Regions from separate parts of the Paenibacillus sp. FSL H8-0260 genome, predicted to be linked through region 1. Evidence: riboswitches for the same ligand, from Rfam matches in the RefSeq annotation. Region 1 holds a riboswitch; each other region holds the start of a gene.
What was found. Region 1 has a riboswitch for cyclic di-GMP ahead of MHI51_RS03375 (transglutaminase family protein). Riboswitches for the same ligand answer to the same signal wherever they lie in the genome.
Positions count from the first base shown of each region.

Region 2: another riboswitch for cyclic di-GMP. It lies ahead of MHI51_RS29755 (NPCBM/NEW2 domain-containing protein); the one in region 1 lies ahead of MHI51_RS03375 (transglutaminase family protein).
Region 3: another riboswitch for cyclic di-GMP. It lies ahead of MHI51_RS04985 (glycosyl hydrolase); the one in region 1 lies ahead of MHI51_RS03375 (transglutaminase family protein).
Region 4: another riboswitch for cyclic di-GMP. It lies ahead of MHI51_RS02605 (choice-of-anchor A family protein); the one in region 1 lies ahead of MHI51_RS03375 (transglutaminase family protein).

Region 1 is NZ_CP150298.1:770,323-777,751, reverse strand. It holds rRNA gene MHI51_RS03385 (23S ribosomal RNA) at 1-2,715, opposite strand, end outside; rRNA gene MHI51_RS03380 (16S ribosomal RNA) at 2,978-4,535, opposite strand; gene MHI51_RS03375 (transglutaminase family protein) at 4,903-5,712, opposite strand; cyclic di-GMP riboswitch class I at 5,726-5,806, opposite strand; cyclic di-GMP riboswitch class I at 5,881-5,963, opposite strand; gene MHI51_RS03370 (class D sortase) at 6,079-6,738, opposite strand; gene MHI51_RS03365 (GtrA family protein) at 6,841-7,248, opposite strand; gene MHI51_RS03360 (glycosyltransferase family 2 protein) at 7,235-7,429, opposite strand, start outside.
Region 2 is NZ_CP150298.1:6,697,483-6,704,911, reverse strand. It holds gene MHI51_RS29780 (alpha/beta fold hydrolase) at 1-645, shown strand, start outside; gene MHI51_RS29775 (sensor domain-containing diguanylate cyclase) at 684-1,673, shown strand; gene MHI51_RS29770 (Crp/Fnr family transcriptional regulator) at 1,898-2,278, shown strand; gene MHI51_RS29765 (EAL domain-containing protein) at 2,469-3,317, shown strand; gene MHI51_RS29760 (hypothetical protein) at 3,433-3,999, shown strand; cyclic di-GMP riboswitch class I at 4,157-4,243, shown strand; gene MHI51_RS29755 (NPCBM/NEW2 domain-containing protein) at 4,501-7,429, shown strand, end outside.
Region 3 is NZ_CP150298.1:1,164,536-1,171,964, reverse strand. It holds gene MHI51_RS04990 (glycosyl hydrolase) at 1-405, opposite strand, end outside; gene MHI51_RS04985 (glycosyl hydrolase) at 557-2,107, opposite strand; cyclic di-GMP riboswitch class I at 2,120-2,199, opposite strand; gene MHI51_RS04980 (sugar phosphate nucleotidyltransferase) at 2,336-3,709, opposite strand; gene MHI51_RS04975 (UDP-glucose/GDP-mannose dehydrogenase family protein) at 4,449-5,789, opposite strand; gene MHI51_RS04970 (glycosyltransferase) at 5,794-6,894, opposite strand; gene MHI51_RS04965 (glycosyltransferase family 4 protein) at 6,956-7,429, opposite strand, start outside.
Region 4 is NZ_CP150298.1:588,631-596,059, reverse strand. It holds gene MHI51_RS02610 (alpha/beta hydrolase) at 627-1,562, opposite strand; gene MHI51_RS02605 (choice-of-anchor A family protein) at 1,709-4,036, opposite strand; cyclic di-GMP riboswitch class I at 4,145-4,235, opposite strand; gene MHI51_RS02600 (hypothetical protein) at 4,731-5,123, shown strand; gene MHI51_RS02595 (ASCH domain-containing protein) at 5,323-5,736, opposite strand; gene MHI51_RS02590 (DUF3221 domain-containing protein) at 6,088-6,432, shown strand; gene MHI51_RS02585 (hypothetical protein) at 6,935-7,264, shown strand.

The DNA.
Region 1 (7,429 bases):
TACGTCCATCCCGGTCCTCTCGTACTAAGGACAGCTCCTCTCAAATTTCCTGCGCCCACGACAGATAGGGACCGAACTGTCTCACGACGTTCTGAACCCAGCTCGCGTACCGCTTTAATGGGCGAACAGCCCAACCCTTGGGACCTACTTCAGCCCCAGGATGCGATGAGCCGACATCGAGGTGCCAAACCTCCCCGTCGATGTGGACTCTTGGGGGAGATAAGCCTGTTATCCCCAGGGTAGCTTTTATCCGTTGAGCGATGGCCCTTCCATGCGGTACCACCGGATCACTAAGTCCGACTTTCGTCCCTGCTCGACTTGTAGGTCTCGCAGTCAAGCTCCCTTATGCCTTTGCACTCTGCGAATGATTTCCAACCATTCTGAGGGAACCTTGGAACGCCTCCGTTACTCTTTAGGAGGCGACCGCCCCAGTCAAACTGCCCGCCTGACACGGTCCCCGTACCCGATAAGGGCACTAGGTTAGAACCTAGATACGATCAGGGTGGTATCCCAACGGCGCCTCCACCGAAGCTTGCGCTCCGATTTCTACGGCTCCCACCTATCCTGTACAGATCGTACCCAAATTCAATATCAAGCTGCAGTAAAGCTCCATGGGGTCTTTCCGTCTTGTCGCGGGTAACCTGCATCTTCACAGGTATTAAAATTTCACCGGATCTCTCGTTGAGACAGCGCCCAAGTCGTTACGCCATTCGTGCGGGTCAGAATTTACCTGACAAGGAATTTCGCTACCTTAGGACCGTTATAGTTACGGCCGCCGTTTACTGGGGCTTCGGTTCATAGCTTCGGGTTACCCCTAACCACTCCCCTTAACCTTCCAGCACCGGGCAGGCGTCAGCCCGTATACTTCGCCTTGCGGCTTCGCACAGACCTGTGTTTTTGCTAAACAGTCGCTTGGGCCTTTTCACTGCGGCCCCCTCGTGCTATTCACACTACCGGGGCACCCCTTCTCCCGAAGTTACGGGGTCATTTTGCCGAGTTCCTTAACGAGAGTTCTTCCGCGCGCCTTAGAATTCTCTTCTCGCCTACCTGTGTCGGTTTGCGGTACGGGCACCTTCTCCTGGCTAGAGGCTTTTCTTGGCAGTGTGAGATCATGACCTTCGCTACTATAATTTTCGCTCCCCATCACAGCCCAGCCTTAACGATGTGCGGATTTGCCTACACATCAGCCTCACTGCTTAGACGGACATCCATCAGTCCGCGTCACTACCCTCCTGCGTCACCCCATCGCTCATAGCGGATTACGGTGGTACAGTAATTTCAAACTGTTGTCCTTCGACTACGCCTTTCGGCCTCGCCTTAGGTCCCGACTTACCCTGAGCGGACGAGCCTTCCTCAGGAAACCTTGGGCTTTCGGCGGATCAGATTCTCACTGATCTTTTCGTTACTCATACCGGCATTCTCACTTGTGTAGTGTCCAGCGCTCTTTTCAGTACACCTTCAACCCCTACACAACGCTCCCCTACCCCAGATACATACGTATCTAGCCATAGCTTCGGTGGTGTGTTTAGCCCCGTTACATTTTCGGCGCAGAGTCACTCGACCAGTGAGCTATTACGCACTCTTTCAATGGTGGCTGCTTCTAAGCCAACATCCTGGTTGTCTGTGCAACTCCACATCCTTTCCCACTTAACACACACTTGGGGACCTTAGCTGATGGTCTGGGCTGTTTCCCTTTTGACAATGGATCTTAGCACTCACTGTCTGACTCCCGGCAATAAGTATATGGCATTCGGAGTTTGACTGAGCTTGGTAATCCTTGCGGACCCCGCACCCAATCAGTGCTCTACCTCCACTACTCTTATACCGAGGCTAGCCCTAAAGCTATTTCGGGGAGAACCAGCTATCTCCGAGTTCGATTGGAATTTCTCCGCTACCCCCACCTCATCCCCGCACTTTTCAACGTACGTGGGTTCGGGCCTCCAGTGCGTGTTACCGCACCTTCACCCTGGACAGGGGTAGATCACACGGTTTCGGGTCTACGTCCACATACTAATTCGCCCTATTCAGACTCGCTTTCGCTGCGGCTCCACCTTCTCGGCTTAACCTTGCATGTTAAACGTAACTCGCCGGTTCATTCTACAAAAGGCACGCCATCACCCATTAATAGGGCTCTGACTTTTTGTAAGCACACGGTTTCAGGTTCTATTTCACTCCCCTTCCGGGGTGCTTTTCACCTTTCCCTCACGGTACTGTTTCACTATCGGTCGCCAGGTAGTATTTAGCCTTAGCAGATGGTCCTGCTGGATTCATACGGGGTTTCACGTGCCCCGCACTACTCGGGATCCGTCTCGGAGAGAATACAGTTTAGGTTACAGGGCTTTTACCTCTATCGCGGGCCTTTCCAGACCTCTTCACCTACCATATTCCTTTGTAACTCCATGTGAGACGTCCCACAACCCCTAAGAGCAAGCTCTTAGGTTTAGGCTGTTCCGCGTTCGCTCGCCGCTACTGACGGAATCACTATTGTTTTCTCTTCCTCAGGGTACTTAGATGTTTCAGTTCCCCTGGTCTGCCTCTACACACCCTATGTATTCAGGTATGAGTAACTGCGAATTACCACAGCTGGGTTTCCCCATTCGGACACCCCCGGATCAAAGCTTGCTTACAGCTCCCCGAGGCAGTTTCGTTGTTCGCCACGTCCTTCGTCGGCTCCTGGCGCCTAGGCATCCTCCGTGTGCTCTTATTAGCTTAACCTTGATTCTTCCGCAGGAAAATATCATACGATGACATTCTCTTTGGAATCATCTCACTAATAACATTTACTTGTTTGCACAAGTTGCTAAAAGATGTTCTAAAACGCAAATTCGTTTCGGTATCCAGTTTTCAAGGATCAAGTCTTACTTGAGAGCTTAAACTCTCAAAACTGAGCAACGAGTGAGTAACAGGCCTAAACCTGAGTTTTGGAAGCTTAGCTTCCGATTTGAATGTTCTCATTGCAGAGAACGATTCTCCATAGAAAGGAGGTGATCCAGCCGCACCTTCCGATACGGCTACCTTGTTACGACTTCACCCCAATCATCTACCCCACCTTCGGCGGCTGGCTCCCTTGCGGGTTACCCCACCGACTTCGGGTGTTGTAAACTCTCGTGGTGTGACGGGCGGTGTGTACAAGACCCGGGAACGTATTCACCGCGGCATGCTGATCCGCGATTACTAGCAATTCCGACTTCATGCAGGCGAGTTGCAGCCTGCAATCCGAACTGAGACCGGCTTTGATGGGATTGGCTCCACCTCGCGGCTTCGCTTCCCGTTGTACCGGCCATTGTAGTACGTGTGTAGCCCAGGTCATAAGGGGCATGATGATTTGACGTCATCCCCACCTTCCTCCGGTTTGTCACCGGCAGTCACTCTAGAGTGCCCAGCATTACCTGCTGGCAACTAAAGTTAAGGGTTGCGCTCGTTGCGGGACTTAACCCAACATCTCACGACACGAGCTGACGACAACCATGCACCACCTGTCTCCTCTGTCCCGAAGGCCGCTGCTATCTCTAGCAGATTCAGAGGGATGTCAAGACCTGGTAAGGTTCTTCGCGTTGCTTCGAATTAAACCACATACTCCACTGCTTGTGCGGGTCCCCGTCAATTCCTTTGAGTTTCAGTCTTGCGACCGTACTCCCCAGGCGGAGTGCTTACTGTGTTAACTTCGGCACCAAGGGTATCGAAACCCCTAACACCTAGCACTCATCGTTTACGGCGTGGACTACCAGGGTATCTAATCCTGTTTGCTCCCCACGCTTTCGCGCCTCAGCGTCAGTTACAGCCCAGAAAGTCGCCTTCGCCACTGGTGTTCCTCCACATATCTACGCATTTCACCGCTACACGTGGAATTCCACTTTCCTCTTCTGTACTCAAGCCACCCAGTTTCCAGTGCGACCTCAGGTTGAGCCCAAGGTTTAAACACCAGACTTAAATAGCCGCCTGCGCGCGCTTTACGCCCAATAATTCCGGACAACGCTTGCCCCCTACGTATTACCGCGGCTGCTGGCACGTAGTTAGCCGGGGCTTTCTTCTCAGGTACCGTCACTCCGGTAGCAGTTACTCTACCGGACGTTCTTCCCTGGCAACAGAGCTTTACGATCCGAAAACCTTCATCACTCACGCGGCGTTGCTCCGTCAGGCTTTCGCCCATTGCGGAAGATTCCCTACTGCTGCCTCCCGTAGGAGTCTGGGCCGTGTCTCAGTCCCAGTGTGGCCGTTCACCCTCTCAGGTCGGCTACGCATCGTCGCCTTGGTGGGCCGTTACCCCACCAACTAGCTAATGCGCCGCAGGCCCATCCCTCAGTGACAGATTGCTCCGTCTTTCATTCTTCTCTCAGGAGAAAAAAGAAATTATCCGGTATTAGCTACCGTTTCCGGTAGTTATCCCAGTCTGAAGGGCAGGTTGCCTACGTGTTACTCACCCGTCCGCCGCTAAGTTACTTTGAAAGCAAGCTTTCAAAGTAACTCCGCTCGACTTGCATGTATTAGGCACGCCGCCAGCGTTCGTCCTGAGCCAGGATCAAACTCTCCAATTAGTATTGAAAAGAGCGATATGCTCATTTTGAAACATCTGACGAGAAAATTAATTCTCTAATTTTGGATTTCACTTACGTGATTTCCTACTCACTCGTTGTTCAGTTTTCAAAGATCAAGTTCTCGTTGGCGCCGTTTAATGTCTCAGCAGCAACTCTTATAATATATCATGTTGTTTTCAGAAATGCAAGCTTTATTTTTCGAAGCTTTTTATCAGCCTCGTCTATATCGCCTGTACGCTGTCTAACAACGCTTACCTATAATACCCCAACTATTAATAGAAAAGCAACCCCTAATATAAAAATAAACAACTAGCTTAATAATTAAGCTAGTTGTTTATTTAATAGAGTTATCTTTCTAGCGACGAACTTAATAGTATTTTGCCGCAGTATATTTGCTTGAGGCTTTAATTAAATCGGTTTTCTTATCACTCTTTGCAAGTCCTGCATCCACTGTAGTATCAATGGTAACCCACTTCCCATTAAGCAACACTTCGTTCCAGGCATGATATTGCGTAACGTAGCTTGTATTCCCCATTACCAACTTAGCAGGAACATCTACACTCCGCAGCATTGCGGCAAAAAGAGAAGCGTAATCATAGCAAATTCCTTTTTTAGTAGTCAATGTCTTATCGATGCTTGGAATATAATCAGTAGTTACACTATTAGCAAGAGAGTAATCATATTGTACATTCGCAACTACATAGTTATAGATCGCTTTAACTTTCTCTTCGTCTGTTGTTTTGCCTTGTACTAATTGTTTAGCTTTGACAATCGCTTTATCAGAAGAACTCCATTTCACATTCTGTACGGAGCCCAAATATACGGAATTCGAGTCACTCATGGTTACGTCTACTACTTCGGAATATAATGCTTTGTATTTATTGCCGGTTGTGTTCTCCAGAACAGAAACCTTATAAGTCCCATTTCCTTGTTGCAAAGGGAAGTCCTCAGCTTGTCCAGAAGCATACAAGTTATATGTATAACTGCTGTTATCTTTGGTGATCATGAGTTTGATTCTTTTATCTTTCGGAATATCATAGTTAATACCAATCACACCTTGAGCCACTTTGGATGTAATCAACCAGCTGGCATCTGCACTTGCAGCTTGAGCTGTACTTACTGGAACTGAAGTCATTAGGACGAACAACGCCACCAGCATAAAATAAACCTTTTTCACGGATAAAACTCCTTTCGGTAGCTGGCTGCCATCCTTTCGGGAAGGCCCTTTAGCTTTGCGTCCCTACCTTTCGATAGGTTTGCCGTTATCGTATAAGTTCTATCTGTTCTAGCTTTACTAGATATAATTGATAGAATCCATTTGAAACAAACAAAAAAAGCCTCTTCATTCGGTAGCTGGCTGCCATCCTTTTGGGAAAAGGCCCTTTAGCTTTGCGTCCCTACCTTTCGGAAGGTTTGCCGTTATCGTGTTTAGCTTTCATAGTATAATACTATCATATTTATAGTTGTGAACAAGACCTAATTTACTAGATTACCCATTATTTTATAAATATCTCCCGGTATTTGTTCTTGTCATTCACTATTCTCATTTTGTTAATTTGGCATGAACAATCAGCCGATGCGTTGGATTCACTAGCGGATCACATGTAATCAGAGTAAGAATCTTATCCTTGTCATTCCCGTCAAGAACGGAGACGTCACTCGGATCTACTACAGAAATATCATACACCTCATAGTTAAACACCTGATCACTAGTCTTTATCGTGATAACATCCCCCACAACAACCTCATTCAATCTGTTAAACAAACGACCCGTAGTTCTAGCCCGATGCGCCGCGATTGCAGCATTCCCGATCTCTCCAAGGGGTGCCGTTTCTTTCATATGGGCTGCAGCATGTTTCATATTAGCTTTTGTAGCCCCTTCTAATACAGGCAGCTTCAAATCAATCTTATCGATTTCAATTAGTGCGATTACTTTGCCACCGACTGCAATCTCCGGTTCAGGCTTTTCTGTCTCTTGGGGTTGGGGCTGTGCCTGAGCATCCAGAACCGATTCCTCTGCTAACAGCTGAGTAACTTCAGCATACCTGCTCTTTAGATCTGGCTGGGGAGTACTATCGGCAGTGCTTAGTTCAGCCGTTTCTAATAACTTCTCCTGCTGCCTGTCGTTGTACCACTCGTTAGCTGTCGGATATAACATGATAAGTATCCCAGCCAGTATGAGTAGATAGGAGAATTTACGCAATGTTATTCACCTCCGTATATTGTTTCTATGGTTATATACAAATCAAGCAGAAACAGCTACTTGCCTTTAAGCATAGCAACTCCTTCTGCCTGAAATTAATGTTTAAAATACCCATTTACGACTTCCAAAGAAATTGATGATCACCGTGATAAAGGTAACCAGCACCTTGGAGATCAAGACTTGAATGCCTAGTTTGTCTGTCAACAGATGCATTAGCAGCAGTGATATTCCGAGCACTACCAGATTCAGCACGATAAACTTGACCAGCTGCACGCGGTCGAAGCCTTCTTTATTCCCCCGGTTGCGATCACGAAAGGTTACTTTTTTATTCAAAATAAAGCTATTCGCCGTGCCTGCACTATAGGAGATCACCTGCGCCAATGCGTATACCATCCCTAGTGAATTCAACAATGTAAAAATCACAAAATCAATAAGCGTATTGAGCAAACCTACGGCATTAAATTTGAGGAACTGTATGAATGCAGCGCGCAAGTTCTTATCTAACATCATTGTGGTCCTTCCGGCGGTCCAGTTGTTCTTCGTTCTGGTAGCCTTTAGTCTCACTAACAATATATAGCGGTCTATCTTTAGACTCGTCATAAATCCGTCCGATATACTCCCCAATCACACCCAACAGCATCAGAACGATACCGTTAAAGAGCAGATTAACGCCTACAATGGAAGCCCAGCC
Region 2 (7,429 bases), 950 kb from region 1:
TATGTAGGCTCAGGCCATTCAGATTTAAGCGCCTATACATCGGATAAATATCATACTCTCCATGGTTATGTACAGGATGTACTAGATGTCATCGAAACATTTGAACTCAAGGATCTTATTTTTATAGGTCATTCTATTAGCTCTATGATCGGTTTGCTTGCTTCAATCGAGCGGCCGGATTATTTTGATAAAATGATTATGATCGGACCTTCCCCACGTTATTTAAATGAGGGAGATGCTTATTTCGGGGGCTTTGAAAAAAGTGATATTACTGAGCTTCTGGATATGATGGAGATGAATTTCGCGGGCTGGGCTAGCTTTATGGCTCCACTTGCGATGAATAACCCTGACCCGATGTTGACTAAACAGCTGGAACGAAGTTTTATTTCGGCCGACCCTATTATCGCTAGAGAATTTGCGGAAGTTACATTTTTTTCGGATCATCGAGAAGATCTGCCTAAAGCGACAGTGCCTACCCTCATATTGCAATGCTCGGATGATAGTATCGTTCCTATAGAAGTAGGAGAATATTTACATAGACATATGAATAATAGTACGTTCCGGTTAATGGAGGCCAAGGGCCATTATCCACATATTAGCCATCCCCAGGAGACCATTACTTTGATTAATGAGTATCTTGGGTGAGATGGAGAAGATTATGGTGTTGAAAGGATATTTAGACAATGGATGACCGGTTAAAATATGCGCCATGCGGATATGTTTCCATTACCCATGAAGGAATGATCCTCGATGTGAATCAAACCTTTTTGGATGGGATGGGATATCAGCAGGTTGATTTGGTAAATAAACATTTTGAATCTATCATGTCTACGGCAAACAAGCTTATTTTTCATTCATACTTCTATCCTTTTATCAATCTGAATGGACATGTAGAAGAGCTATTTATCAATTTGAAGGACAGCAAGGGGCAAGCCGTGCCTTACTTGTTAAATGGCAGACGCCTTAAGTGTGAAGGTGTAGAGGTCATTGATTGTATTCTCGTACAGATGGGCAAACGTATTGATTATGAGCTAGAGCTACGATCTGCGAAGAAGCAAATAGAAGAGGCTTATTGGGAAAAAGATCAGGCGCTTGCAAAGCTCAAACAAATTCACCTGGAAATCGAGCAAAAGCAAGCTGAGTTACTGGAGATGAATGCCGTTTTAGTAGAGCTATCTACTACAGACAAGCTTACTGGATTAAAGAATAGAAGGTTCCTGCAAGAAAAGCTGGAAGAGCAGATTGCAGCGTATCACCGTGATCAGGCGCCTTTTTCATTATGTATTCTAGATATTGATCACTTTAAAAATGTGAATGACACCTACGGTCATCAGATGGGTGATTATGTCCTGGAGAAATTGGCGAGTATCCTGAAGTCCCAATCTCGTAAAGAAGATATCGTAGCTAGGTATGGTGGTGAGGAGTTTATCCTTCTGCTGCCTAATACAGATTCATCGGATGCCACGGCTATAGCTGAGAGTTTACGACAATTCATAGCCAGCTCCACTTGGGAGATTGGCAGCATTACGGTAAGCATTGGCATAGCTACCTTTGAAGCAACCGATACAGACATCACTCTTCTGGAAAAAGCTGATCAAGCGCTTTACGTTTCTAAAGAACAGGGGAGAAATCGCGTTACGCATATTATGGATTTGAGTGAAAAGCTTCTTTAATTGGAGGCTTTTTTTGTTATTTATAAACGATACATCCTCTTTGCTCTAATTGCTCTAAAATGTCTGTTCCCTTCAAGCTGTAAAAGGGAATTCGGAATTTCATGAATGGATCTCCTTTGTAATTCGTATTGGCATCAAGCCTATGTGACAACGTTACGATAGAATATAACAGGATGATGATTTATTATCAGTATGTTGGCATACAAAACTATGGAATGTGGATCATGCCTACATTATCTATTCGGGGATTATGGCGATCTGGAAGTGATCCATCCCTCCAATATAACAGTGCTGCTGCGGTGGCTATGAATGATACTGTATTATTTGAGATTAAACATGAGCCTTTTAAGCAGATGCTTGCCGATTACCCGTTGATTAAGGAGCAATTGATGCTGCTGCAAATGGACCGTTTATTTTTATTGAATCGGTTATTACATGAAATGAAATTTCATGATGCGAGAGCGCGTGATATGATCGGAACGTTAAGGGAGACGGCTACCCTTGTACTTAAAGATCTGCAAGAGCAAAAGATTATTGAGATTCAACATCAGCAGATCACCGTGTTAGACCCGAAGTATTTACTGGAGTATACGAATTTCGATTGAGAAGAGCCGTTCCGGGATCTTTTTCAGAGAATTGATTATTAAAGGGGTTATGAATGTGGCTTGTAATCATTGTGTAGTAAGAGATCTGAATTTTGAAATCAAGGCTCATGGTGAGCTTAATCTTAGGGTTTTACCTGAGGTTATTCATCACCTGAGTAGAAGTAATACGATACATAAGGTGGAAGAAAATGTGATTACAATTAAGGAGGCTGGGGTGCGGGATTTTCTGGATTTCTGTAATGACCATATGGAGTCGGAGCAGGTTGAATTCCGTATAGATGACCAAACATGGAGACCCCTATCCGAATTACCCACTGTACTTGATATGGAGTGGATTGATGAGGTTATCACTAAGGGTCTTGTTACTTGCTACTTCCAACCGATTGTGAACGTAAGGGAAGAGATTTTTGCATACGAGCTCCTATCCAGATTTAAAAAAGAAGACGGATCTCTTATCTATCCTAATGAGATTTTTGCGGCGGCACGTAATCGTGGGCGTTTATATGCTTTAGACCGGTTATGTAGAATGACGGCTGTAAAATATGCTGCACCCTTAAATAAAAAAACGTTTATTAATTTTATCCCAACGTCGATCTACGCTCCAGAGTTCTGCTTAAGATCAACCGTTGAACTGGCCAATCAATTAGGCGTCGATCCTTCTCTTTTTGTCTTTGAAGTTGTTGAGACGGAGAAAGTGGATGATCTCGCTCATTTGAAAGCTATTTTGACATATTACAAGGATCGGGGATTTGAATACGCTTTAGATGATGTTGGTGAGGGCTTCAGCACGATCGAGATGTTATTGGAGCTTAAACCCCATTACATGAAGCTGGATATGAAATATGTTCAGGGTGTGTCCAGCGATCTGAACAAACAGAAAATAGCAAAGCAATTTTTAGAAAAAGCTTTAGAAATCCAATCCGTTCCTTTAGCAGAAGGTGTGGAGTTTAGAGAGGACTTTGAATGGCTTAAGCAGAGTGGTTATCAGTTGTTTCAGGGATATTTATTTGGAAAGCCTGATCCTATTCCCAAACAGTAATCCTAATGAGTATATATCCGTCCAGAGGATGAGATGAATTTCAGGTCAGAGTCTGAGTACAGCCAACCCCCGGGGTTGTATAATTTAGGTAATTGAAAAGGGGGACGGGATGGATATGAAATGGCATCAATTTGTAACGCGCTGGGCAGATTCTAGGGGCTTTGATGGACGAGAGATTGATTATCAATGGCCTTCTCCCTCATTTCCGGTCATCAGTATTCGCAGTAATCTAGGGCGATACTCAGGTCAAGCGTATGGTCGTGGAGGTAAACCCCGTGTGAAGACAGCCGTTGGATTAATCGCTATTGGAGATGTAGCTGTCGGCTTGATTTCCATAGGTGCGATAAGCGTGGGCGTATTATCCTTAGGAGCAATATCACTGGGAATGTGGTTAGCGATCGGAGCAATAGCACTTAGCTGGCTTGGCTTCGCAGTGGGAGCGATTGCGATTGCAGGCGTGGCTGTAGGAGCGATCGCAATCGCGGAAAAAGCGTTAGGGGCCATCGCCATAGGGGATACGGCGTTTGGTGCGATAGCGATAGGCAGGATCGCTGGGGGTGCCATAGCTATCGGACAATGGGCATATGGTGTAATCGCAGTTGGCGAACATGGTTTCGGATTAATTCCCATCACGGGCGATGTGTGGAATTGGTTCCGGCGGTTGTTTGGATCGGGGAGTTAAGTAGACCTACAGTCCTAAAGGATGCCCTTCTCTTCCGGGATGGTCGATAAATAATATCTATCACATAAGAAAAACTAATTGCAATTACCTATATTCATTTCATACCAATTAATCATGCGATCCGATCTAGGCTTATGTTACTCTTTGAATGTATTCGAAACTTCATAGGCAAACCTATGGAAATGTAGGGACGCAAAGCTAAAGGGACTAAGGTTATCATAACTATTGTCAGCCAGCTGCCAAAGAGTGTGTAACGCTTTTTGTTAAAATATAAGAAAGTATAAGTTATACACCTATACTTAATATCTTATATTTCTCGCTTAAACGCTTGCCGTCCTTATAGGACGCTGAAGGCGTTTATGCTTGTTAAGGTTTAATAAAAATTAAGTCTTAATTTTTAGGCGACTTTATACGCAATCAAGCTACTCTTTTGGGGTAGTTTTTTTTGTGCCCATTTTTGGGCACTGGAGAGATTCATATGACATCTGGGGGTAAGAAGAGATGAAGAAAATGATTGCGATCGCTACATCGGCGGCCATGTTGGCCAGTTTTTCGAGTGAGGCAGGTTATGCTTTAGCAAGTGAGGCAAGCAAGGTAAATGTAACAAAAACAGTGGCGCAAAGTAAGGTTAACTTATTAAGCAACGCTTCGGTTATTCCGTTTGAGCTGTACGGCAAGGATGCTCTAAATGCCTATAATGAGGTTTTTAGAATGAATCCAGCAAATATTAAATCCATCACAAATAACGGTGGCAACTACTCAGGCTCGCCTATAGCTAAGGCTATGGATGGGGATATGAGCACGCATTGGGAGACTGGCAAACCGAATAGTTCAACGTTTACGAATGAGGTTGTGTTTGTTTTCAATGAGTCCACTGAATTAAATAGAATGGTATACGCGGCTAGGCAATCCGGTGCGAAAGGTAAAGGTTTTGCTCAAGAATTTGAGATCTATGGTTCCACTACCGATGGGGGTGATTTTACGCTCGTGTCTTCTGGAGAATATACAGGCTCAACCGGTGATGTAGTGGAGATTCAGTTCGCACCTACGGCTTTTAAGAGACTTAAATTTGTCTTCAAAAAAGCGAACCAAGATTGGGCGAGTGCGGCTGAGTTTTCTTTTTATAAAGAGGATAGTGTCTCTGCTAAAATGAAAAATTTGTTTACAGATGATACCTTGAGCCAAGTTAGTACTGCCTTTGATACGGCAGAGAAATTAACAGCTTTAGAGAATGAAGTGCAGGCACATCCACTGTATGCGCAGTTTAAAGAAGAGATAGAGAATGCAAAGATCCTTTTGAAGAACCATCAGGTAGAGGCAACGACAGCCAAGGTTTCGAAGCTAAAAGGGTATGGAACAACCTATGAAAATGCCTATAGCCAAGCTTATAGAATGCCGAATGCAAACGTATCAAAAGTAACGGTGAACGGTGGAAGCTACTCAGGTACGAAGCCTGAATATATGCTGGATGACCAGCCCACTACGCATTGGGAAACGAACAAAAACAATGATGCAAGCTTCACGAATGAAGTCGTGTTTGAACTAGCGCAAGCGGAAGTGCTGGACAGAGTGGCTTTTTTGGCTAGAGATAACCGCAAAGGATTCCCAGAGGCTTTTGAAATCTATGCATCAGAGACGAGTAAAGGAGAGACCTTCCAACTTGTATCTAGCGGAACCGCGGTTAGTACCAATGACTTTCTGGAATTTAAATTCGAACCGACGAAGTTTAAAAGATTAAAATTTAAGTTCACAAAAGCTAATATCAACAGACCTTTTGCGGCTGAATTTAGATTTTATACAGAAGATAAAGTAAGCGAAGCTGTAAATGGTATTTTCACAGATGGAACGATGAGTGCGGTTGTGCCTGCTTATAATAGCGTCGAAGCAATCAACGAATTAGAAGAAGCGGCAAAAGTACATCCGCTCTATCCAATCCTGAAAGATTCTTTGGATTTAGCTAAGAAGCTAGTGAATGGTGAAGTTCAAACCGAAGGCACCATCATTGAGGCGGAACAACGTGGAGATATGAAAAAGCATGCGCAGGAAAACCTGAGAATTGGTTTTGGTACGAACAACCAGCCTACAGGTCTCGTTGCAATGCCTGGAGATACGATCAACGTTTATGTGGACGCAGCTTCTAATGATAAGCTACCTTCTTTAGTCTTTTCTCAACAAGAGGCCGCTTGGAATGTTTGGGCTAGAGGTGTGCAATTGCGTCCAGGTAAGAACATTATAACCGTTCCTGAATTTGCTACGAATAGTTATTATGCACATGAAGTGACTAAGGGCGGTACAGTGTATATCGTCAATCCATATACAGCTGAGGAACAAGGGAAAGCGCCATTGATCCGCTTCGAAGGTTTAGAAAAGATTCCTTTTATGACCAAGACCACGGATCCAGAACAATTCAAAACCTTCTTAATCACATACAAACAAAGACTGGACGAAGATAAAGCGGCTCATCCAAATGTTCAAGATCGTAAACTCATAGATGTGGTAGAAATGGCCAGCGATCATGTTATATTCACAGGAACGGCGACGGAGGCGTACAACAAATATATTACGCAAGGAAATAACCCGCTGGACACCGTAACTGGGTATGACACCTGGATGAAGAGCATTTTTGCCTTCTATGGCTTGGATGGCAGTAGCGAGATTCATGATGCCAAGCTAATTCGTGAGAATATTCGCTTGATGCAGCCTTATGGTGCGATGTATGCAGCGGGAGATCATACAGGGATCCAACTTGGAACAGTAGGAACCATGTTAGGTGATTTTAATAAAGCCTATCCGGGCTGGGGACTGAATCACGAAATTGGGCATCGCTTGGCTATGGGTGAACGGGAATATGGCGAAGTAACTAATAATATGGTGTCTATGTTTATGTCTGTCGCAGCGAATTCGATAGATAATCGTATACCGTATGAATCAGATATCTATAAATATGTCCTCGAAGAAAATAAAGTGGTTATGAATCAGCAGGGCTTATTTGCACAACTCGGAGCCTATTGGCAGCTGGAGCTGGCACATCCGGGATACTGGACAGAGCTGACCAAGCTATATCGGGAGCGGAAGGTCACCCTTACCAACGGTGACAATTCCAAGCAGCAGTATTTGGTGGAGTTCTCCTCCGAAGTACTGGGATTAGATTTAAGCAGCTATTTTGCCAGACATGGCTTCACTGTGAATCCTGAGACAAAAGCGAAAGTAGCCAAGTATCCGGCACCGCAAAAGTTATGGTATTTAAATAACTCGGTGATTAATTATGAGGGAACTGGAATGGCGGATAAAAATCTGGCCATTAAGGTTAATATCACACCTAACACCACGGATAGAACGAACACGTTAAGTTTCAGTATAGATAAAGAGCTTAAGCAAGACTTTTTAGGATATGAAGTGTATAGAAATGATGTGTTAGTTGGTTTTACAG
Region 3 (7,429 bases), 390 kb from region 1:
AATGCCACCCTCTTGATGCCATTCAATTGCACTGTCTATAACAGCTTGCCGCTGTTCTGCGATCGTCTCTTCGGATTGATTATTAATCGCCCCTAATTCATAACCATGTAGAACAGCATTTTGTCCCGAAGTATTCTTCAGCTTATGAACCAGTTCATCTGGACTTTCTAGATAATCATGCTGGCCGGACAAGATCCCTTTGCCACGTAGATTTACCAAATTACTCAGCAGTTGCTTGGCTTCTTCAGAAGCCGAAGGATTGCTTGGTATAGCCGGAGGTAGAGAGGAAGAAACACTCATAGCCTTCGGAAGACTTTTAACCTCTCCCCAAGGCAGCAAGGAAAAAATAATAAACACCGGTAACATAGTAAACAACAATCTGTTTTTCTTATAATATTTACGCAAATAAATCCTCCTTTCGGTAGCTGTACTGCCTCCACAGGTGTTAAAAACATACCTGTTATCGGACAATCGTCTTCTGACCTAATGAGGACTATAGCTTAGTAGCTCTGCAATAACGCAGAGCCACTAAGGATCGACCTTTAATTTTCATCAATCAGGAGACATCCGGAAGAAAAAGTGCACTTGCTGGAACTGTCTCTTTAGCTTGACTAGCACTTTCCCACATCAAGCGGACTCTCGCATCGCCTTCATTCTCGTAATACTCCACCTTGATATCATATAGCTGGCCAGCCTTCAGCGTTATAGTGCCCTTACGCTCAGTACCACTTTGCTTAGTCCAACTATCAATCACAGATTCCCCATTCACCCAGACACGGATACCATCATCTGAGGTAGTGTAAAATGTATATTGCTCATTATATAATGGCTTGATTTTACCGCTCCAACGTATGGAGAACCGATCAATCCCGAGGGCGGCATCCGGCGAGCCTTGCCGCCAATTGAAATCGATTATTGCATCAGTTCTGTTAAGAGCTGCTGCTCCCGACAACTGCATGTTGTTGTAATACTCTCCTGCAAGCCCCTTCGCGAGAGGAATTGCTGCCTCCCCCTCTTCTTCGGAAGGTGCCGGCGCTGGTGCGGCGCTAGGTGTCGGTGCCAGACCAGTATTTAATTTATCTCTGGTCAGGGTATAGTTGCTATTCATAAATGTTTTGATTGTGTCTGCACTGTTATTCTCGTAAAGCATTTTTCCCCAGCTCATCATATACGTCCATTTATTTTGCGATTGCTGAAGCTTCTCCAGATTAGGCATTTCACCATTCTCCCCGATCGCAATCGGTTTGCCTGCGGCTAGACTCAATAAGCTGTCATAGTATTTTTGCTGGTAATCATTTTCGTATATATCTGCTGCCAGAATATCTACTTTATCAGCACCTGGATAAGTTAGCGCATAAGGATCTGACCAAACATTGGGAGCATTCGGACTCCATACCCATAACAAATTATTTAATTTATGAACGTTAACAAAACGGTCATACATAATATTCCATAGTTTAGAAAAGTTATTTTTCTTCCCCCACCAGAACCAGTTCCCGTTCATTTCATGATAGGGTCTCCAAAGCACCGGAACGTTGGCATCGCGCAAGCTTTTTAAAGAGACGGCCACCTTATCAAGCTCAGCGATCAGATTGTTATATTGCTTGGTACCCGGTGTAACGTAACTATCGAACTCACTCTGGCTAAGTGTTTTTTTCACATTATCCCAGTCATAAGAGGTGCCCGGCAGGTTAGCATGAAAAGTCATAGCTACGATCCCGCCCGCTTTATTCCAGTTGATGGCGCTGTTCACCACATTTTGACGTTGCCAAGCCATCGTTGCTTCGGACTGACCACTGATCGCACCCATTTCATAACCGTGAAGAGCCGCATATTGTCCGCTGGTTCCCTTCAGCATATTGTTAATTTCATCTGGACTTTCTAAATAGTCATGTTGACCGGCAATAATACCTTTTCCTGAGATCGAGTAAAAATAGTTAAGCAGCTTTACGGCTTCAGGTGAGGCACCTGGGGTAACTGGCGTTCCAGAATTTGAAGCAGCTATGACAACAGACGGCGAAATTCCAACAGCAAGCGGAAGTGCAGTCAGAAACAGGACGAGTGACAGAAATGCACCAAACAATCGATACGTACGGTAAGCTTTCAAAATAATCTCCCTTTCGGTAGCCAGGCTGCCACTCTTTCGAAGGCCCTATAGCTTTGCGTCCCTACCTTTCGATAGGTTTGCCTTTTCAATTTAAGAGAAATAATCTCTCTTACCGTAAGTATCGACGACAATTAATGATATATTTAGTGTTTTTATGACTTTTTTTGATAATTGAGTCAATTTACCTGTTTCAAGAAATTTTGAATTGGTTAAATAGATAGGTTAGACCTATGAAATGAATTGTTGTAGTTCTATATCATTCCAGTCTAAAGTAATACGTATGTTATCTTCTTCTACTAATTCAGACCCCGTCTGTACCTCTATAAACTCAACATCCGTCAAAGCAAGGATCGCGTGCTTCGTTCCTTCCGGTATACGTACCACGTCCCCAGCCTTCACATTATGTTTTTTCTCATTCAGCACAATACTTGCTTCGCCGCTGACGATTGTCCAAATTTCACTACGCTTGCGATGTAATTGATAGCTGATATTATTCCCCTCGGATATAAAAATCCGTTTGGTCAGCACTTCATTGCCTTCATCATATTTCACATAATCAATAACTTTGTAATGACCCCAACGGCGTTCCTCGTACATCGGTCTTTGTTCAAAGGTCTTCAGCACTTCTTTAATCCGTGGGCTCTCAGCTTTATGGGTAACTAGAATCCCATCCGGGCTAGCCGCAATGATCAGATCCTTCGCACCAATTACCGTAATCGGAATGTCCAGCTCATTAATCAAGCAAGTCCCCTCAGAATCCGCCGTCACAAAACCTTTTCCTACATGCTTGCTGCTCATTTCCTCTGTCAGCGTATTCCACGTTCCAAGATCCTTCCAGAATCCATCATACGGCTGCACCACAATATGTTCTTCTTTCTCCACCACTTCATAATCAAAACTGATGGAAGACAATAGCTTATACTGCTTCTGCAATTCTTCATATCCTAAAGGCAACCCTTTACGCTGCAAAATATCTAACAAGTACCCTAAGCGGAAGGCAAACACTCCGCAATTCCACAAGGCATTTTGCTCGATGAGCTGTTCTGCTTGTATGCGGTCAGGTTTCTCTTGAAAGTGACTCACCTTCATAAAACCATTTTCCCCCGCCTCTTCGGTGGTAGGAATAATATATCCGTATTTCTCTGAGGCATGTTCAGGAACAACACCCATAAGAGCCAGATTTGCTCCACTTTCCAGCATGGTCCCCTCAAGCATAGCTATGGTATCGAAAAAAGATGCTTCTACATAAGGGTCAACAGGCAATATTGCTACCGTCTCCGCTGGAGAAACACCTGCCACTGAATAAAGATAGGTAGCTGTTAAGGCGATAGCCGGAAAAGTATCCCGACGCTCCGGTTCAACGATAATCGGCACATGACTTCCCAGTTGGCTTTGTATCATTTCTACTTGGCCACGGCCGGTGGCCAGATAAGATGATTCTGCCATCCCTGCTTCCTCCAGCTGTCTCCAGACACGTTGTACCATGGATTCTGGTTCACCTTGAGGGCTTTCAAGTACCTTTAGAAATTGCTTTGAACGTGAGTCGTTGGACAACGGCCATAACCGTTTACCTGAACCGCCTGATAGAAGTACCATTTTCATAGAATGAACCCTCCTTGAATTATGGAAATCGAGCATATTTGAATTGTTATCAAAACGTCAGCTTCCACTTAGCCTTATTTCGAGCGGATGCACTAAAAAAATTTGTTAGGTAGAAACCACTCCAAGGGATTTTGGACTTCCGATCGCTGTTATCCTCAGATTTCCTTATTGAACCGCTTCTCGCGGTAGAAATCCGAGGATAGCATATGCTTTTGAAGCTAGCTTTCCTACGGAAATCTTTCGGGCGAACACTCCGTTTCTACAATTCCAAATTCCCTTTCCGTTCTTAACCTAACCAACTTCTTCTTAATACTTGATCCGTGCGTACCGGGCTGTACCAGCCGGAAGCAAGCACGTTTTTCTAAAGATTTGCTTCTGCTCCGGGGGAGGCAGCTGCAACTGCAAGAACAACTGCAAGAACAACTGCAACTACAAGAGCAAGACTAGTTGCCACCACAGAGACAGAGACAATGACAACTACAAATGCTACTGCGGTATATAATCAGAGTACCTAACTTTATAAATTGCTTAGAAACTTAAGATAAGGGAACGGAGTGACGGAGGGGAATTTTGGAACTGTAAGAGCGATAGCGTCCGCCTTTGTCTGCGGATTTCTACCGCTATCAGCGGTTAAAATCAGGAAATCTGCAGACAACAGCGGCTGGAAGTCCAAACATTCTCTGGAGTCACGGCTCATCCCTAAATAGAAAAAACACATGTTCAATCAATATAACTTAGATTAAACCGCTCCAGCTACACTAGCAGAATAACCGCTCAATCCACCCATCTGCGGGCGACCGACAGAATGATAAACGAGGCCGGTACCCTCGATTTGCTCCTTGGAATACACGTTGCGTCCATCAATCAGCACCCCATTGCGCATGCTTTTCGCCAGCTGATGCAGATCAATGTCCTTCAGTAGGCTCCAATCGGTCAAGAGGCATACGGCATCGCTGCCCTCAGCCGCCTCCTCTGGCAGATTGCACCAGCGAAGCTGCGGATGATCGTATTGCTGCCTGAAATTTGTAGCTGCGATTGGATCATATAGTTTGACTGTTGCCCCTTCAGCCACCAGTGCCTCAACAATCTCTCTGGCTGGAGCTTCGCGGACATCATCAGTGTTAGGCTTAAAAGCAAGCCCCCATATCCCAATTGTCGAACCGCGCAGGCTGCCAAGTGATTCATGCAGCTTGGAGATGATCATAAACCGTTGTCCCTTGTTCACTTCGACTACAGATTTCAATAATTTGAATTCGTAATCGACGTTGCCCGCAATTTGAATGAGTGCATTAGTGTCTTTCGGGAAACAGGAGCCTCCATAACCGATGCCAGCCTGCAGGAAGGATGACCCGATTCTTTGGTCCATACCCATTCCTTGTGCTACCTCGGTTACATCAGCTCCCACTTTTTCACAAATATTGGCGATCTCATTAATAAAAGAAATCTTCGTGGCCAAAAATGCATTCGAAGCATATTTGATCATTTCAGCACTGCGTATATCTGTTACAAATACATTTTCTGTGAAACCCTTATGAAGCTCGCGCATCGTTGGTTCCAGCTCTGGATTATCAAGGCCAATGATAATTCTATCAGGATGGAGGGTATCGCGAATCGCTGACCCTTCACGTAAAAACTCAGGTGCAGACACGATATCAAAAGAATGTTGGGTATACTTAGAGATCATTTGAGAGATTTTTTCATTTGTTCCTACTGGAACTGTAGATTTAGTCATTATAATTTTGTGCCCTTCCATCGCTTTGGCGATTTCAGCGGCTGCACCCTCAATGTAGGTTAAGTCTGCTTCACCGTTAGGCAATGATGGCGTACCTACAGCAAGAATGATAATATCTGAACGGCGCACCGACGCTTGAAGATCTGCAGAAAAAGATAACCGTTCCTCACGAAGATTAAGTTCAATCAGTTCCTCGATTCCCGGCTCATAGATGGGCGATTCCATCTGTTTCAGCTTTTTAATCTTTTCCTCGTCCTTATCCACACAGATGACATGATGTCCGCCCAGTGCAAAGCACACGCCAGATACAAGACCCACATACCCAGTACCGATTACTGTCAGCTTCATATAATCATCCTCCTTTTAGAAAATTGACGTACGCCTGCTCAACATACTGCTTGAACTTAACCATAAACGCCTGCTCATCGAATTTACGTGCGTGCTCCATAATTTGATCGATATCCCAAGCGTAGGACTCTACCTCATAAATAGCCTTAAGTAGATCCTCCACTTCTTGATGCTGAAAGAACACACCATTTACATAAGGAATAATAGTATCTAGTGCCCCACCTGCTTGATAAGCAATTACCGGTCTTCCTGCAGCGTTCGCTTCCAGCGGTGTAATTCCAAAGTCTTCTTCTCCTGGAAAAATAAATGCTCTACACTGTGCCATCATTCCAGTTACTTGTTCATCTTCTAGCCGGCCCAGAAACGATACATTATCCTTAGCCATGCCTTCGAGACGCTTGCGATCCGGTCCATCCCCTACGATATAAAGCTTAAGACCGTTACGATTGAAAGCCTCTACTGCCAGATCAATCCGCTTGTAGGAAACAAGCCGGGAGACAATTAAATAGTAGTCACCAATGGTAGAAGAGCTTGTAAACCGGGCTGTATTAATCGGTGGAAATATGACATCTGCATCCCGGTGATAATAATTCTGAATTCTCGTCTTCACTACTGAAGAATTGGCTACGAACTGATTCACATTTTTGGAAGTCCGTTGGTCCCACGTTTTGAGCTGCTGCATGTATACCTTAAGCATTTTTTTGAACAGCCCGGAATTCGACTGACGTTCCATGTAGGTGTCATAATCCCATGCGAAGCGCATAGGCGTATGGCAGTAACAAAGATGAAACGTATGTTTAGGAACTTGAATACTTTTCATAAAAGCACTGCTGGAACTCAGGACGATATCGAAACCGCGAAAGTCCAAATCACGGATGGCCATTGGATAAAGTGGCAGCACCCCTTTAAAATTGGTCTTTACCCCCGGAATCTTTTGCAGCCAGGAGGCACGGATATCCGCATCTTTGAGATTGTCAGTAAGGCGGCTTCCGTTAAAAACCGTTGTGTAGATTGGAGCCTCGGGATACATGTGATGAAAGACTTCCACCACTCTTTCCGCGCCGCCCATTTGGATTAAGTAATCGTGCGCTATCGCAATTTTCATGTGAATCATCCTCAAAGTTTTATGGAGCATCATCTTCAGAATTACCGCGTCATCTCATCTGTCAGGTGCCCGCCAACAAACCTTTATAGTAGTCAACGATGTCCTTGACCGTATTCTCGATAACAAAATGCTCTTTCACTCGTTTCATCCCATTGTCCGCCATCCGCCGTCTTTCCTCTGGGTGATCCAGCATCCATTTAATGGAGTCTGCCAGTATCGCCGCGTCACCAGGCTCTATCAGTAGCCCTGTCTCACCTTGAACTACAATTTCTACCGGCCCGCCTTCATTGGAGGCGATCACCGGCAATCCCGCTGCCATTCCTTCAACGATAACTTGGCCAAAAGGCTCAGGAGTTACCGAAGTGTGAATCAGTAAATCAGCAGTATTCATAAGGCCTTGGATATCATCCACATGCCCTAGCATGCTTACATTAGTAAGCTCGTCGTTTTTTATCTTTTGCAGCAATTCCTGCTTATAGGCCTCTTCTCCAAACAGAGCGTCTCCGGCCAGCCAGAATTTCACACGAGGTTCATT
Region 4 (7,429 bases), 180 kb from region 1:
AAAATCCAACTTACATTTTAGCCCATTTGCACCGAGATCGCCCATCTCCTCTGGTTTACTAGCTTTTCCGGAATAATTCACAATTAACCCAATTTAAGTTACTTTCAAAATCTAAGCGCCCCTTATCGAGGTTTGTTCCTCTCTAGAATCAAATAAACCTTATCTTGGAATTCATTATTATATTTGCCTTTTAAACAATAGTGTGTTATATTTATATGGTATTTGTTTTTCGATATATTGAATATCCCCACCAAGAAGATGTCAGGCCGACTATTATACACATCGGCATTTTGGACAAAGAGGCTTTATGTTTTCTTGCAGTACTCTTCCTTTTTATGAGATTAAATTCGAAATATAGCATTCCGATTCACACTGGCGCGGTCAATGGAGCCGCAAGGGCAAAAGAGAGGTAGGGCTTTTGTCGTATTGGAAGGATTATTCTCGCCACACGGCTGCTGGAAATAACAAGGAATCAAGACACCCGTTACTCACGAACGGCGGGGGATGAATATAACGAGAAAGCATGACGGTACGATCCTTATTCAAGGACTACGTCATGTGTGGAAAAATATAGGCGCCCGATAACCGCTACCTAGCGGATATCGGGCGCTGTCTACGTTCAGGACTTATTTTACATATCGACTTATAAAAGCTGTTACTACATCTGTATACCCCGCCTTATCCGTATCATAAGACAATCCATGCCCCGCTTGCGGCACTATGAGCCTCTCTTTTGGACTCTGGCATGCCTCATACAATTCATTCATCATAGCAAAAGGTACAAAGTTATCCGCATCCCCATGAATAAAAAGAATCGGAGCCTTCGCTTTCCGCACTTGTTTTAATGCAGAGGCTTCACCAAAGCCATACCCCGCCTTCAAGCGGGTGATTAGACTTGCACTTTGAACGAAAGGGAAACTTGGCAAGCGATACATGCGTCGTAGTTGGTAAGATAATTGTGCTTTTACTGAGGTATAAGCGCAGTCCGCAACAATAGCTTTTACCTGCGGCGGAAGATCTTCCCCTGAGGTCATTAGCACTGTAGCACCACCCATAGAGACACCGTGAAGCACAATTTGAGCACTAGGCCCAGTCTTTTTAATCATGTATTCAATCCATTGCAAATAATCTTTTCGTTCCGGCCAACCAAAACCAATGTAATCCCCTGCGCTATCTCCATGCCCTCTTGCATCGGGAATTAGGATGTTAAAGCCTAAGTTCTCGTAGTAGATTTTGGCGTACGCCCCCATATCCTTTGCTTTACCTGAATAACCGTGGGCTAGAATGGCTGTGCGTCCCGCAGCACGATTAGATCGGAGTAAGTAACCTCTTAGTTTAAGTCCATCTGCAGATACGATCTCAATATTCTCGAAGCTCTGGCGAGAGACCCAATCCTTCCCCTCCCCCCAAGAAGCTCCGGCAACCGGAGGATCAGCCTTCAGATTAGGATTATTACTTAGAAATACCTTTGGCGCTCGTTTAATAGCAATACCATAGAAGAAAAATCCCACATAGATTAGAATCCCTATGATGATTACAGCGCTAATAATGAACCATATCAATTCGCCTTCGCCATCCCCTCTTCATTTCCTTTGCAACAAGAGTATACCATCTACTTAGAATGCACCAAACTATCGCAATCATGACATACAAATAGAGCCGCCATCGGAACACTCCCGAAAGCGACTCTATGTTGATCTACCCTTTATTATTTATTCTTTTTGGAGAACTTGGTTCTCATTAATAATCCGATAAGTGCAAAACCTAAACCTGCTACATAGTAAGGTGCAGGACTTGATTCACCCGTTTTTGGCAATTCCTTCACAGGTGGCTTTCCTAATGGGAACGTATCGTCCACTACGATGATTTCATCAGGTGTTGGTGTTGGCGTTGGTGTCACTGCCGGTACCGGACCTAATGGGATCTCATCATCATCAACAAGTACTTCTGTGCTATTCGACGGTGTTGGTACTGGCGCTGGTGTCGGCGAAGCTACAGGCCCAAGCGGCACAGGATCTTCTGCAAGAACTATAGTGCCAATTACGGATGATGGCGTTGGTGTCGGGAACACCGAAGTCTCTGGTGTCGACGTTGGTGTTGCTTCAGGCGTTACCGTCGGTGTTGGTGTTGCCTCAGGCGTTACCGTCGGTGTCGGTGTTGCCTCTGGTGTTACCGTCGGTGTCGGTGTTGCCTCAGGCGTTACCGTCGGCGTTGGTGTTGGTGTTGGCGTCACTGTCGGCGTTGGTGTTGGTGTCGGCGTTGGTGTTGGTGTCACTGTCGGCGTTGGTGTCGGCGTTGGTGTCACTGTCGGCGTTGGTGTCGGCGTTGGTGTCACTGTCGGCGTTGGTGTTGGTGTCGGCGTCACTGTCGGCGTTGGTGCCGGTGTTGGCGTCGGCGTTGGTGTTGGTGTCGGCGTCACTGTGGGCGTCGGTGTTGGTGTCGGCGTTGGCGTTGGTGTCGGCGTCGGCGTCACTGTCGGCGTTGGTGTCGGTGTTGGCGTCACTGTCGGCGTTGGCGTCGGTGTCACTGTCGGCGTCGGTGTTGGCGTCGGTGTTGGTGTCGGCGTTGGTGTCACTGTCGGCGTCGGCGTTGGTGTTGGTGTTGGCGTTGGTGTTGGTGTCACTGTCGGCGTCGGCGTTGGTGTCACTGTCGGCGTTGGCGTTGGTGTCACTGTCGGCGTTGGCGTTGGCGTTGGTGTCACTGTCGGCGTCGGCGTTGGTGTTGGCGTTGGTGTCACTGTCGGCGTTGGCGTTGGCGTCGGTGTCGGCGTTGGTGTTGGCGTTGGTGTCACTGTCGGCGTTGGCGTTGGCTTCGGTGTCGGCGTTGGCGTCGGCGTTGGTGTTGGTGTCGGTGTTGGCGTCACTGTCGGCGTTGGTGTTGGCGTCGGACATGGTGTTGGCGTCGGTGTCGGCGTTGGTGTCGCTGTCGGTGTTGGTGTTGGTGTCACTGTCGGTGTTGGTGTCGGCGTTGGTGTCACTGTCGGCGTCGGCGTTGGTGTCACTGTCGGCGTTGGCGTTGGTGTTGGCGTTGGTGTCACTGTCGGCGTTGGCGTTGGCGTCGGCGTTGGCGTCGGTGTCGGCGTTGGTGTCGGCGTTGGTGTCGGCGTTGGTGTCACTGTTGGCGTTGGTGTCGGTGTTGGCGTCACTGTCGGCGTTGGTGTCGGTGTTGGTCCAGGTTCATCACCATCGTATGGATAGTGGTGAAATTCACCACCACCAGTACCTTTGAGTGAAGCCGCCACTAAAGTACCGTTAATCTGACCATTAATAAAATCAACATGAGCATAGGGGGCAAGTATGCTTCCCATTACACCTATGCCTGCCATATCAAGATACGCAGCTTGGCTAAAGTTAAGCAAAATTTTCTTGCTGTTCAACACGTTATTAGGTAGAAATCCGAAGTTTTTCATTTTTACGTTAGAACCATCAATATTAATAATTGCAGTAGATCCTGAAGGAACATTTATTGTAATTCCGTAGGTATTAGAGACGTTATCTCCTGAAACATTAAAAACATTGACCGCAGGATCTGTACCTGTCAGGATAAGGCTGCCATATTGGTACACTGTTGTTCCATTCGCCGGCAATGCTGCAAGTTCTGCTGATTTGTCCTTCAAAGACTGACCTACTGCTGAAAAGTCAATCGTACTCCCCTGTCTTTTTGTACCACCCTTGAGGAGCGTTACATTCCCTGAAAAATCTCCCCCGTGCACGATATTCCCATAAACAGTACCTCCGTTGAAAGTAAGATTCCCTCCAACAACAAGTGTGTCAGTCAGGGAAACCTCTGCAGCGGTCAACCTATCTCCAACACTATAGTTGGTTAAGTTAACGTTACCTCCAGCAGCAAACCTTCCTTCCGTATCCGAAACTGTTGTTATATCCCCTAGAATAAACACGTTGTAGACCGCTGCAATTCCCAATGTAGAAGAACTACTAGCTCCAGCAACTCCAGCTCCCAATGAGGAAAGCCCACTACCTACCGTCAAAATCCCAGCTAATACAAGCGAGAGTAACGGTTTTATTCTTCTTTTCAAATGGCACACCTCCTAAAACTATGATTTATATTAATCAGAATAATTACCAGAAACTCTAAAGGACCTAACAACAAAAAAGACCGCCAAAAAGAAGTGAAATTCCCTTCTCATGGCAGTCGGACGGTCATTGTGCCTTTAAGACACTTTAGACTCCTGGACTTTGCGTCCCGCCCTTTCAGACGGTTTGCTATTATCATGACTATATATATGTATTACACTGCAAGTCCAGAACTGGTAGCTGAAGCATTCTATCCAATAACAGTCTATGACTTTTAATACTTTTGAATTAATAACAGTTTAGCGCCCGACACCCACAATTGTCAATCAATTCCTTTCGATAATTCCCCGCATTAGTACCACACAAAAAAAGCGCCTGAAGGCGCTTCGCATAAGGTTTTTCATTAAATTTTAAAGTAACTGTATATAGCCCAATATGGATATCCATAAGGGAATACTCAGAATTAAACCAAAAAACAATCCACGCTGGAGGCTGCCCTCTTTTTCCATCATAATTCTCCTTTATTTGCGTTCGATACATTAATTTTTATTATTACAATTTTTAATATAATTTATTCTTCGTTATTTAGTTGTGAATTTAATCACATTGGATAAGCTGTTTAGAAATACCATTGATTATTTTTGGAATATCGGGGTAGAATACGAATATACGTTCCTATTAGAGGTGATGAGATTCATGCATAGAGCAGAAAGCAGGGACAACATGCTGGTGAAATCTTATTTATTGCTTCCGATGATTTTATCAGCTTTCGAACGGGACTCCGCCATTTTATCTACACACTTACGAACACCCGCCCCTTATCTGGAGGTGCTTGGAACAGCTGCTGCAGTAGCTACAACAGATCTAAGGGATGTTCGTGCAGAAATGAGAAGACGGGGAATCAAGGTGTATGAGCAAAACAGACTTAATACTGGAATTGAAGCCAAGTATATATGTCGTGGCTATCATGAACGAATGCTGCTGTTGAATGACATTGTTGCGGCTCAAGCTGCCATCCATATGCGCAGATACCTAGGGCTGGATATTTCATCTTTTAAGAGTTACGAAGAACAGTACCAGATTAAGTAAAGCTGTATAGAAGCCGCTGCGCTCTCTCCCCCCAATCAATTAGTGAACAAAAAAATAGGCCTTACCATGGGAGTTGGCAAGACCTGAGAGAGATATACCACAAAACACTGGGGGGTGTTTGGTGTCTCTAATATATACCTCGAACCTGAAAAATAGCTGATAGGCACATAAAAATTACATTAAAAATATTGTTCGCCGTTCAGAAGTGATTAGAGTGCTCCCACAAGCTTAGCCGACCTTTAGCTGGAATTGGATGGCTTAATGGATGAACCCCTTCAAGCTTCCAGGCAAACCGTCCTTCACTATAGTCGCCAAAATCATATTCATTCCCATTGATCCATTCCCTTAAATCCACCTCTGGAGTAACCACATAACATCCCGCGAGCTGACCTGTAGCAATAATAGCTCCTGTCGGCAAATTATTCGCTGTATAGCCATGTTTCGCCAATACTGATTTGTACGGTTCCTGTTCACAAAACTTTTTGTCAATCCTCATTCCGGCATGGATGCCTAACTCGCCGCGGTAGGCTGTTCTCCATGAACGAGTTTCAAACTCTTTTTCACCAAGAGCAATTAAGGTCGCCCAAGGCTGCCGTATTGTTATACACCGCATGATATTTATCCCCTTTGTTTATGTTGGACGTTTGTCACGGATGCCACGGATCTCGATCTCGCGTTGTGTAATCTTGTTCACCTTGACCTGATAAATAATCCCAACCGTTTGGTCGATACTCATTTCCATCATTGATCGCCTCTAAAATAAGAACATTTATTTTTATTATATACAAACAAAAGTTCTTATGAAAATATCAATACTACAGACATTCACCTGTAACTCCCCAGAATCAATAAAGGTCGTCATAATGGAAAGGCTGCTGTTTATTCTTATATTGGTAATGTACTAAATGCTATGCCTGTGCAACCGATTTTAAACTAATGTCGTAACCACTGGAGGGGAAGGTCCATGATTCAAAAACCACGTACTACTATTAAATGGACTCTTATTTTTGTTTTTTTGTTATTCGTCACCGCCTGTAGTAAGAATAATGAAGTTTTGAAAGGAATTGTACACACAATAGATGTAGAAAATAAAAGAATTTTAGTAATTTCTGAATTAAAAGAAGAAGACTTGAACAAGGAATACAAGGAGATTCTCGAATCTAATGAGTACTCTCAAGCCATTTGGGTAAATAAAGTTGCACCTTCTAAATATAAAAAAGGCGATGAGATTAAAGTATTTTTTGAAGTAAGTGATGATTCATTCCCTGCACAAGTTACCGCCAAAAAGATCACCAAAATCAAGAATTGAGCAAAAAGAATAGAATCTACTATAAAGAAGCGGCGTCTCCAAAAGGGACGGCGCTTCTTTATAGTAGATTTAAAGAGAAATCAGAGTATATAATATGGAATATTATATACTCTCAACATCTCTGTTACGGGAATTTCCGAAGCAGAAATACCCTTCCGAATATTTACTATGAATAATCTATCCCGGACTAAACATTTACATAATCTGAATATAATAATTCCGGGACATTCTGTAAACGAAAAAAAGCTCACCAGCCGAAGCCAGTGGGCATAATCCCAAGCATTTGGGAGTTCACTCTTTGTTGGAATTACTGAAACCTTACGATGTAACAACTATAGGAGCTTATAACTTCAGGCAATGTACTATCTCCACAACAAGTAAGCTTTCAACAAGATGCAACAGACAACTATACTCATAATGGTTTCCCAATTAATTCTCCCTGTTCAAAAAGCATCTCAATCTGGTGAAATACTAATAACATTCAGTAGATTGGAGGTTTACCATGACAGAAATTGATGAGAGAAAATGGGGGCAGCAGGATCCTATCAAAGAACCACAAGATCGTTATGAACAGTTTTTAAAAGTTGTATCACTAACCTTTGTGAGTGTCACATTCACTATTATTTTCACTGAGATAAAAATGGGCAACTTTCCCCTTAAGCTCATTTTCTTTATTATTGGACAATTCCTCATTTATGGATATGTGATGAAGAATCTGTCCAAGACCTCAGAAAAATTCAAAAATTCCTGCAAGAAATTAAAAATAAAGCTACCCATTCTCTACATTTTATATTTCTTGTTTCTCTTCTATATTGGGCAACCATATTTATAAAATTACTCTGTGCAAAAAAGTGACCCCACCAACTTCCGGCAGGGTCTAGATCTATATTATAAGGGGGTTATGTAATTACTATAATCCTCTTAGCTTAAATAAGTATGAAGCCCGTCTAAAGATTTGCTGAATTTTTATTATTTTTATCGAAACCGATCAAACAAG